DNA from 3 places in the Streptomyces sp. NPDC096324 genome. Region 1 is predicted to be linked to each of the others. Evidence: riboswitches for the same ligand, from Rfam matches in the RefSeq annotation. Region 1 holds a riboswitch; each other region holds the start of a gene.
What was found. Region 1 has a riboswitch for cobalamin ahead of ACIQ7M_RS11120 (cobalamin biosynthesis protein). Riboswitches for the same ligand answer to the same signal wherever they lie in the genome.
Positions count from the first base shown of each region.

Region 2: another riboswitch for cobalamin. It lies ahead of metE (5-methyltetrahydropteroyltriglutamate--homocysteine S-methyltransferase); the one in region 1 lies ahead of ACIQ7M_RS11120 (cobalamin biosynthesis protein).
Region 3: another riboswitch for cobalamin. It lies ahead of ACIQ7M_RS16725 (ribonucleoside-diphosphate reductase subunit alpha); the one in region 1 lies ahead of ACIQ7M_RS11120 (cobalamin biosynthesis protein).

Region 1 covers NZ_JBIWFK010000004.1:66,724-69,924, forward strand. Annotated here, with positions in the region: gene ACIQ7M_RS11110 (inorganic phosphate transporter) at 1-1,171, shown strand, start outside; gene ACIQ7M_RS11115 (hypothetical protein) at 1,192-1,410, shown strand; cobalamin riboswitch at 1,544-1,687, shown strand; gene ACIQ7M_RS11120 (cobalamin biosynthesis protein) at 1,793-2,764, shown strand; gene ACIQ7M_RS11125 (cobyric acid synthase) at 2,761-3,201, shown strand, end outside.
Region 2 covers NZ_JBIWFK010000006.1:407,493-410,693, reverse strand. Annotated here, with positions in the region: gene ACIQ7M_RS18845 (hypothetical protein) at 385-714, opposite strand; gene ACIQ7M_RS18840 (DUF6228 family protein) at 810-1,076, opposite strand; cobalamin riboswitch at 1,148-1,390, shown strand; gene metE (5-methyltetrahydropteroyltriglutamate--homocysteine S-methyltransferase) at 1,557-3,201, shown strand, end outside.
Region 3 covers NZ_JBIWFK010000005.1:591,261-594,461, forward strand. Annotated here, with positions in the region: gene ACIQ7M_RS16725 (ribonucleoside-diphosphate reductase subunit alpha) at 1-1,899, opposite strand, end outside; cobalamin riboswitch at 2,030-2,179, opposite strand; gene ACIQ7M_RS16730 (GNAT family N-acetyltransferase) at 2,232-2,750, opposite strand; gene mctP (monocarboxylate uptake permease MctP) at 2,898-3,201, opposite strand, start outside.

The sequences.
Region 1 (3,201 bases):
CCACGACACCGCCAACGCGATGGCCACCACCATCTCGACCGGCGCACTCAAGCCCAAGGTCGCGGTGGCCATGTCCGCCGCCCTCAACCTTGTCGGCGCCTTCCTCTCCGTCGAGGTCGCCAACACGATCTCCAAGGGCCTCGTCGACGAGACGGGCATCCGGCCAGAGGTGATCTTCGCCGCGCTCGTCGGCGCGATCCTCTGGAATCTGGTGACGTGGCTCGTCGGACTCCCGTCCAGCTCCTCGCACGCCCTCATGGGCGGCCTGGTCGGCGCCACCATCGCCTCCGCCGGTACCGGCGCCGTGCACGGTGACGTCCTGGTCGGCAAGGTGCTTCTGCCCGCCGTCGCCGCCCCGATCGTCGCCGGTCTGGCCGCCATGCTCGCCACCCGGCTGTCGTACAAGCTGAGCGGCGGCGCCGACACCAAGGCGACCAAGAAGGGTTACCGCGCCGGCCAGATCGCCTCCGCGGGCCTGGTCTCGCTGGCCCACGGCACGAACGACGCGCAGAAGACGATGGGCATCATCACCCTGGCCCTGGTCGCCGGTGGCGCCGTCGCTCCCGACTCGGACCCGCCGGTCTGGGTCATCCTCTCCGCCGGTCTCGCCATCGCGCTCGGCACCTACCTGGGCGGCTGGCGCATCATCCGCACGATGGGCAAGGGCCTGACCGACCTTCAGCCGCAGCAGGGCTTCGCCGCCCAGACCAGCGCGGCGACGGTCATCCTGGCCTCCTCGCACATCGGCTTCTCCCTCTCCACCACGCACTCGGTCTCCGGTTCCGTGATGGGCGCGGGTCTCGGCCGCAAGGGCGGTGTGGTCCGCTGGTCCACCGCCACCCGCATGGTCGTCGCCTGGGTCCTCACGCTGCCCGCCGCCGCCCTGGTCGGCGCCGGCGCCGAGTGGGTGACCGGTTTCGGTGCCTGGGGCACCGCGCTCGTCGCCGCGTTCCTGGTCGGCTCCAGCTTCGCGATCTGGCGCCGCTCGCGCCGCGAGGTGATCGACCACAACAACGTGAACGACACCGAGGAGCCCGCCGGTGTGGTGACGCAGGCCATCGCCGCCGTCACCCCGCCCCCGGCCGGCACCGTGGCCGAAGGCCTCACGGCCACCATCCCGGCTCCGGCCGAGCCCACGGTGAACCCGTCGGCGCCGTCCCGAGTGGCCTGAGAACCGAAGGAAGAAACAGCATGAGCATCGACTGGTCAGCCCTCGGGTCCGTCTTCGGGGTCAGCCTCGGAGTGACCGTGGCCCTCGTCGCCCTCTTCACCCTCGGCGTCGCCGGCCTCTCCAAGAAGGAGTCCGCCCAGGGCGGTTCCGCGGTCGCGGCGGCCACCGGCGCGTACGTCTGCTTCGCGGCCTGTGCCGCGGCGGTGGCGTACGGCATCTCTCTGATCATCACCAAGTAGCCCGTCGGCGGCCCGGAACCGGGTCGCGCCGAACGGAACCGCGCGTGGGGTGCGGGACGGATCACCGTCCCGCACCCCACGCGTATGTGGGCCTGCGCACACTGTCCCTCCGCAGGTCAACAGCCAGTTGACGGCCGTTCTCACCCCGTGGTGGACTGCCGGAGCCAAGTACGGCGGCATGAGAGGAAGCCGGTGCGAATCCGGCGCGGTCCCGCCACTGTCATCGGGGAAGAAACTCCCCGGGAGCCAGGAACTCTCACCGCCGGTCTCGTCGAACCAGGGCGTGGACACCCTGAGTGAGGACATATCGCCATGCGCGGCTGCCCGTTGCCCGTTTCGCTGAGTACGAGGGTTCCGCTCCACCCCACGGCCGGCTGACCCCGTGCGTGCCGATCGCGTCTTCGCGTACGGCGCCGCCGCCGGCCTTCTCGGCGACCTGCTGCTCGGCGATCCCCGCCGAGGGCATCCGGTCGCCGCGTTCGGGCGGGCCGCCGCGACCGTCGAACGGACCCTGTGGCGGGACCACCGCGGGTGGGGCGCCCTGCACACGGCTGTCTGCGTCGGCGGCGCCACCGGACTGGCCGCGCTGGCGAGCCGCACCGTACGCCGCTCCCGTACCGCCTCGATCGCCCTGACCGCCGCCGCCACCTGGGCCGTCGTCGGAGGGACCTCCCTCGGCCGCGAGGCGCGGGCGATCGGCGGCCCGCTCGCGGCCGGTGACCTCGGCGCGGCCCGGGAACGGCTGCCGCACCTGTGCGGACGCGATCCGCAGGCGCTGGACGCCGACGGCGTCGCGCGCGCGGTCGTCGAGTCCGTCGCCGAGAACACCTCCGACGCCGTCGTGGGCGCTCTGGTCTGGGGCGCCATCGCCGGCGTGCCCGGACTCGTCGCCTTCCGCGCCGTGAACACGCTCGACGCCATGGTCGGACACAAGTCCCCCCGCCACCGGCGCTACGGCTGGGCCTCCGCCCGGCTCGACGACCTGGCCGGCTGGCCGGGCGCCCGGCTGACCGCCGTCCTCGCGGCCGTGGCCGGACCCGATCCGCGCGGTGCCCTGCGGGCCTGGCGCGCCGACGCCCGCAAGCATCCGAGCCCCAACGCCGGGCCCGTGGAGGCCTCGTTCGCGGGCGCGCTCGGCGTGCGGCTCGGCGGCACCCTCTCGTACGGCGGACGGGTCGAGCACCGGCCCGTCCTCAACGGCGCGGGGCGCGCCGTCCACGTCCACGACATCGAACGGGCCGTACGGCTCTCGCGGCGCGTGGGCTGGCTCGCGCTCGGCGTGAGCGCCGCCGGCCGGATTCTGCTCACCGGAGCCGGACGGGTTCCGGTCACCAGGAAGGGGCGCACCGCATGAGCGGCGGGCTGCTGATCGCCGGGACCACCTCCGACGCGGGCAAGAGCGTCGTGACCGCCGGGATCTGCCGGTGGCTGGCGCGCCAGGGCGTCAAGGTCGCGCCCTTCAAGGCGCAGAACATGTCCCTGAACTCGTTCGTGACGCGCGAGGGCGCCGAGATCGGGCGGGCGCAGGCCATGCAGGCGCAGGCCGCCCGCGTGGAGCCGACCGCGCTGATGAATCCCGTGCTGCTCAAGCCGGGCAGCGACCGCAGCAGCCAGGTCGTCCTGATGGGAAAGCCGGTGGGCGAGATGAGCGCCCGCGGGTTCTTCGGGACGACCGGGTCCGTGACGGACCCCTCGTCAGGTGCCGCGCCGGCAGGGGACCGGCTGCGCGGGGGGCGCCAGGAAGCACTCCTCGCCACCGTCCTCGACTGTCTGGCGCAGTTGCGGGGCACG
Region 2 (3,201 bases), on a different contig from region 1:
CGGTCCGCCACCTCTAGCTGTTCGTGGCACCAGCTCACCGCACGGGCCCCGGTCTGCGTTTGGAGCTGAAGCGGCTCGGGCATCGCGAGGGGTCACCATGCGGCGGGCTCGCACCACAGATACCAACGAGTGATCAAGCGAGCAGTGTTGACGATGATGGCGGTCGCGAGAGCGTCGGGCATCACCTCTGAATACAGGGATCAAGTCCCCGGACGACTCAAGGAGTCAGCCCGACACCCACGTGACCGTCATCGCGACCAACCTCTGCTGCCGGAACAGCCGGCGCGTACGTCTCGCAGGGATGTCGCTACCACCGGATTAGGGCTGTCACTACCGCCGGATCAGGACGGCTCCGACGCCGTGATCACACCAGCCGCTGCGTGATCATTTCAATGCTTCGGGTTCACCCTGCTCGAACGCGATGCGGCAGCGTTCCACCTGGTCGGCCACCTCCTCCATGAACCATTGCATGATCTCGTAGGGGATGGTGTGCCCGTCGGGGCTGTAGATGCGGACGGTCGGCTCCAGGTCAGGGTCCTCGTCGGGGACGAGCGCCGCGAGGAAGGGTGGCCCAGGCAGATGGGTCGTCTCAGCCCACGCGGCCGGCGCAGGCACGGCCTCGCTCAGCTCCACAGCCCAGGAGTCGTCGGGCAAGGCGTAGTGGAACTGGATGGCGAAGTGACGACCTGCGTGTTCTCTCAGCTCTGCCGGCATGCTGGAAGACTGCCACAGCACACGGTCACAGGCCCGGGAATACCGGCTAAGGCCCAGCGCCGGGAAGAAGCCCCGGGTTGCGGGACAGTTTCGAGCTACTCCGCGACGCCCGCAATGAACGTGCGGATTTCAGCGGTGAGGTTGCGCATGACCTCCCCCGCTGCGTGCACCGTGTTGGTCTCGAACTGCCGTTCCTCGGAGGGTGCTCGGTCACGGATGCCCCAGGTCGGTTGGATGTGGCCACCAGGGTGGTGTTCCGCTGAGAGGGTCAGGGCGTAGCAGGGAGTGCCAGGTGCGCACTCCTTCCCAGCCTCGGAAGTCTTCGGCAAGGGGACGCGTTTCCCACCGTCGCCGCGTCCCACGGACGCCGCTCCCGTGTCCCACCTCACCGTCCGAATGCCGGATGTGATCGGCCGCGCGGGTGGATTGCCCTAGGCTGGGCCGTGCAGCTGGTTCGCCCCGTCCGCCAGGCGGGATGCGTCGTAAGAGGGAACCCGGTGGGAATCCGGGACTGCCCCGCAGCGGTGAGCGGGAACGACCGCCGTCATACGCACTGGACCCGACGAACAGGGTCTGGGAAGCGACGGCCAGTAGGTGTCTCGTATCGCTCGTACGAAGTGTGTACGAGGAGACGTGCCCGTGAGTCCGAAGACCTGCCCGTTGCCCGCGCGCGAAAGGAATCGTGCGCGGACATCCCGGTGACCTCGTGGGCGGGTCGGCGTACATGTCGGACGGAAGATCGCGCTGCTCCGCGCGAGATCGGTTCCGCCCGGTTCGTCACCCCTTCGCGCTCGCGTCCCGTTGCCGGGATCCCAAGGAGATATCTCGCGAAGGAGATTTCCGTGACAGCGAAGTCCGCGACCGCGGCAGCACGGGCCACCGTGTACGGCTACCCCCGCCAGGGACCTGACCGGGAACTGAAGAAGGCGATCGAGGGCTACTGGAAGGGCCGCGTCACCGGCGACGCCCTCCACCGCACCGCCGCCGACCTTCGCGCCGCCAACTGGCGCCGGCTCACCGACGTGGGTATCGACGAGGTCCCGACCGGTGACTTCTCGTACTACGACCACGTCCTGGACACCACCGTCATGGTCGGCGCGATCCCCGCCCGCCACCGGGCCGCCCTGGAGGCGGACGACCTGGCGGGCTACTTCGCCATGGCCCGCGGCACGCAGGATGTCGCACCGCTGGAGATGACCAAGTGGTTCGACACCAACTACCACTACCTGGTGCCCGAGTTGGGGCCGGACACCGTCTTCACGGCCGACTCCACCAAGCAGGTCGCCGAGCTGAACGAGGCTCTCGCCCTCGGGCTCGGCGCCCGCCCGGTACTGGTCGGCCCGGTCACCTACCTGCTGCTCGCCAAGCCCGCCCCGGGCGTGCCCGCCGACTTCGAGCCGCTCACCCTGCTGAACCGGTTGCTGCCGGTGTACGCCGAGGTCCTCGCCGACCTGCGCGCGGCCGGAGCCGAGTGGATTCAGCTCGACGAGCCCGCCCTCGTCCAGGACCGCACCTCGGCCGAACTGGACGCCGCCGCGCACGCCTACCACGCTCTCGGTTCCCTGACCGACCGGCCGAAGCTCTTGGTCGCCTCCTACTTCGACCGGCTCGGCGACGCCCTGCCGGTACTGGCCAAGGCCCCCGTCGACGGACTCGCCCTCGACTTCACCGACGCCGGGGCCGCCAACCTCGAAGCCCTCGCGACCGCGGGCGGCCTGCCCGGCAAGCGGCTGGTCGCCGGCGTCGTCAACGGCCGCAACATCTGGATCAACGATCTGGCCAAGTCCCTCGCCACCCTCGGCACCCTGCTGGGTCTCGCCGACCGGGTCGACGTGTCGGCGTCCTGCTCCCTGCTCCACGTCCCGCTCGACACGACCGCCGAACGGGACATCGACCCGCAGCTCCTGCGCTGGCTCGCCTTCGCCCGGCAGAAGACCGTCGAGATCGTCGCCCTCGCCAAGGGACTCGGCCTCGGCACCGACGCGATCGCGGGTGAACTCGCCGCGAACCGAGCTGATTTGGCCTCGCGGGTGAACTCGCCGATCACGCACGACCCCGTCGTACGGGCCCGCACCGCAGCCGTCGCGGACGCCGACGGCCGCCGCCCCCAGCCCTACGCCGGGCGCGCGGCGGCCCAACGCGCCCATCTCGGCCTGCCTCTGCTGCCGACCACCACGATCGGCTCCTTCCCGCAGACCGGCGAACTGCGCACCGCCCGCGCCGACCTGCGCAAGGGACGTATCGACGCGGCCGGTTACGAGGAGCGCATCAAGGCGGAGATCCAGGAGGTCATCTCCTTCCAGGAGAAGGCCGGCCTGGACGTTCTCGTGCACGGCGAACCCGAACGCAACGACATGGTCCAGTACTTCGCCGAGCAGATGACGGGATACCTGGCCACACAGCATGGTTGGGTGCAGTCCTACGGCACGCGCTACGTCCGTCCACCGATCCTGGCCGGGGACATCTCCCGGCCCGAACCGATGACCG
Region 3 (3,201 bases), on a different contig from region 1:
GAACAGGTTCGACACCTGCGGCTCGATGCACTCGTACACGCCCGCGATCGAGGCGATGGTGGCGGTCGGCGCGATGGCCAGCAGCAGCGAGTTGCGCATGCCGACCGAGGCGATCCGCTCGCGCAGGGCCGCCCAGCGCTCCGGCCAGTTCAGCTCGACGTCGAAGTGGTCCGGGTGCAGGACGCCACGGGCGGTACGGGTCTTCTCCCAGGCGGGGAGCGGTCCGTTGCGCTCGGCCAGGTCCGCGGAGGCCTCGTACGAGGCGAGCATGATCCGCTCGGCGATCCGGGTCGACAGGGCGCGGGCCTCGGGCGAGTCGAACGGGATCCGCAGCTTGAAGAAGACGTCCTGAAGGCCCATCGCGCCGAGGCCGACCGGACGCCATTTGGCGTTGGAGCGGCCCGCCTGCTCGGTCGGGTAGAAGTTGATGTCCACCACGCGGTCGAGGAAGGTCACCGCGGTGCGCACGGTCTGATCGAGCCGCTCCCAGTCGATGTCCCCGCCGGTCACGAACGCGCCCAGGTTGACCGAACCCAGGTTGCAGACCGCCGTCTCCCCGTCGTCCGTGACCTCCAGGATCTCGGTGCACAGGTTCGAGGAGTGGACGGTGTGACCCGGCTCCGCCGTCTGGTTGGCGGTGCGGTTGGCGGCGTCCTTGAAGGTCATCCAGCCGTTGCCGGTCTGCGCGAGGGTGCGCATCATGCGGCCGTACAGATCGCGGGCCTGGATGGTCTTCCGGGCGAGGCCCGCCTCCTCGGCCTTGCGGTAGGCCGCGTCGAACGCGTCGCCCCACAGGTCGACCAGTTCCGGCACGTCGGCCGGGGAGAACAGCGACCAGACGCCGTCCTCGTTCACCCGGCGCATGAACTCGTCCGGGATCCAGTGCGCGAGGTTCAGGTTGTGCGTACGCCGGGCGTCCTCACCGGTGTTGTCGCGCAGCTCAAGGAACTCCTCGATGTCGGAGTGCCAGGTCTCCAGGTAGACCGCCGCCGCACCCTTGCGCCGGCCGCCCTGGTTCACCGCGGCCACCGAGGCGTCGAGCGTCTTCAGGAACGGGACGATGCCGTTGGAGTGCCCGTTGGTGCCGCGGATCAGCGAACCGCGGCTGCGGATGCGGGAGTACGACAGGCCGATGCCGCCCGCGTGCTTCGACAGGCGAGCCACCTGGTGGTAGCGGTCGTAGATGGAGTCCAGCTCGTCCAGCGGGGAGTCGAGGAGGTAGCAGGACGACATCTGGGGGTGCCGCGTACCGGAGTTGAAGAGCGTGGGGGAGGAGGGCAGGTAGTCGAGACGGCTCATGAGCCGGTAGAGAGCCGCGACCTCGTCCACCGAACGGGCGGTGTCGTCCTCCGCGAGACCGGAGGCCACCCGCAGCATGAAGTGCTGGGGCGTCTCTACGACCTTGCGGGTGATCGGGTGCCGCAGCAGATAGCGGGAGTGCAGCGTGCGCAGTCCGAAGTAGCCGAAGCGGTCGTCGCCCTCGGCGTCGATCAGCGTGTCGAGACGGTCCGTGTGCAGCTCCACGAACGCGGCCGTACGGTCGGCGATCAGGCCTTCGCGGTGGCCGACGGCGACCGACTCGGAGAAGGTGGTGACGCCCTGGGAGGCGGCCTCCGCGGCGATGGTGATCGCGAGCAGACGGGCGGCCAGCCGCGAGTAGGCGGGGTCCTCGGAGATGAGACCCGCGGCCGCCTCGGTGGCCAGTTCGCGCAGCTCGGCCTCGTCGGCGCGGGCGGACCGGCCGCGCAGCGCCGCCCCGGCGACCCGGCCGGGGTCGGCGTCGGGGAGGTCGGCGGTCAGATCCGTCAGGGTCCGCAGCAGCGCGGTCCCGGGACCGTCGGTCTCCACCGGGGCCTGCGGCGCGGTCACTGAAGCCGGATCGGCTGGCGCGATGGTCACGTGGGCTCTCCTCGCTCGGCACGGGGCCTTGCGGGCGGGCAGGGGCACACGGGAGCGCTTTCGGGCAGCAGCGCACCGCGTCCACCGGCCCATTCCGCGAGGCCCGGACGTCGTCGGCACCCGGGCCGGACGGCCGGGGCGCGCTGTCGGCAGGTCCTCGGACTGACGCGAGTACGGGCACACGCAGACGCGAACACGCACAAGTACACCGTTGCGGGACAGTTCCGGATTCGCACCGGATTCCCCTGCGGCGACAGCGACCATGAGCATACATCTTGTGCCGGGCCTCGGGACTGCCCCCACATGTTGTGTCCGCTCGGTGTCCGAGAGCGCTACGGAGCGTGCCGGAACGTCAACTCGTAAGTGAGCAGCCGGATGTCGTCGAGCTCCGGAAGGGGGTTCCAGTCGCGGTCCGGGGTGCGGGTGAAGCCGACGCGCTCGTAGAGGCGGTGGGCGCTGTGCATGGTGCGCTGGGTGGACAGCACGAGGCGCGCGCAGCCCTCCAGGGCCCGTGCCCGTGCGACGCAGGCGCGCACGAGGGCCTCACCGGCGCCCCGGCCACGCGCCTCCCGCGCGACCGCGAGCATCCGGATCTCGGCCTCACCGTCGCGCGCCGAGTCGGCCATGGGGCCGCCGTCCGCCGCGAAGGTCACAGTGCCGAGCACCCGGTCCCCCTCGGCGGCGACGAGCACCTCGGCGACGGCCGCGCGCCCCGCGACGTCCCGCAGCCTTCCGAGGTACGCGTCGCTCTCCCCGAAGTCGAGCAGCCCGTCCCCGAGGTAGGCACGGGCCGCGATCTCGCCGATGACGGGGTACTCCTCGGGCCGTGCCGGCCGGATGACGATGTCCATGCGGGCGAGTGTGCCCGACCGGCACGGCGACGGGCCGCCGGTTTTCCTCCGGCGGCCCGTCGTTCTGTGGCTGTCGCGAGAGCCGGCCCGCGGGCCTGCGTGACCCACAGGTCCGGGCCTGTGGGCCGGGACCGGTCCCGGCGTCTCCTAGTGGCTCGCGTCCGCCGTCGCCGGCGGGAGTTCCGTCTCGACGCCCGTGTCGCCCGCGTCGGCCGTGTAGTCACCGGGCGAGGTCTCGTCCACGCCCTCCGGGGCCTTGAGCGCCCTGAGGACGAAGGTCAGGACGACGGTCACGGCCACGTTCAGGACGAACGCCGTCAGACCGATGTAGCCGATCTCCCCGATGCCGGGGATCTCCTTCGAGCTGCCGCCGAAGTGCTTCTGCGTCGGGGAGGCCACCCCGTAGGCGGCGATCGTGCCGTACAGCATGCCGACCGCCCAGCCGCCCAAC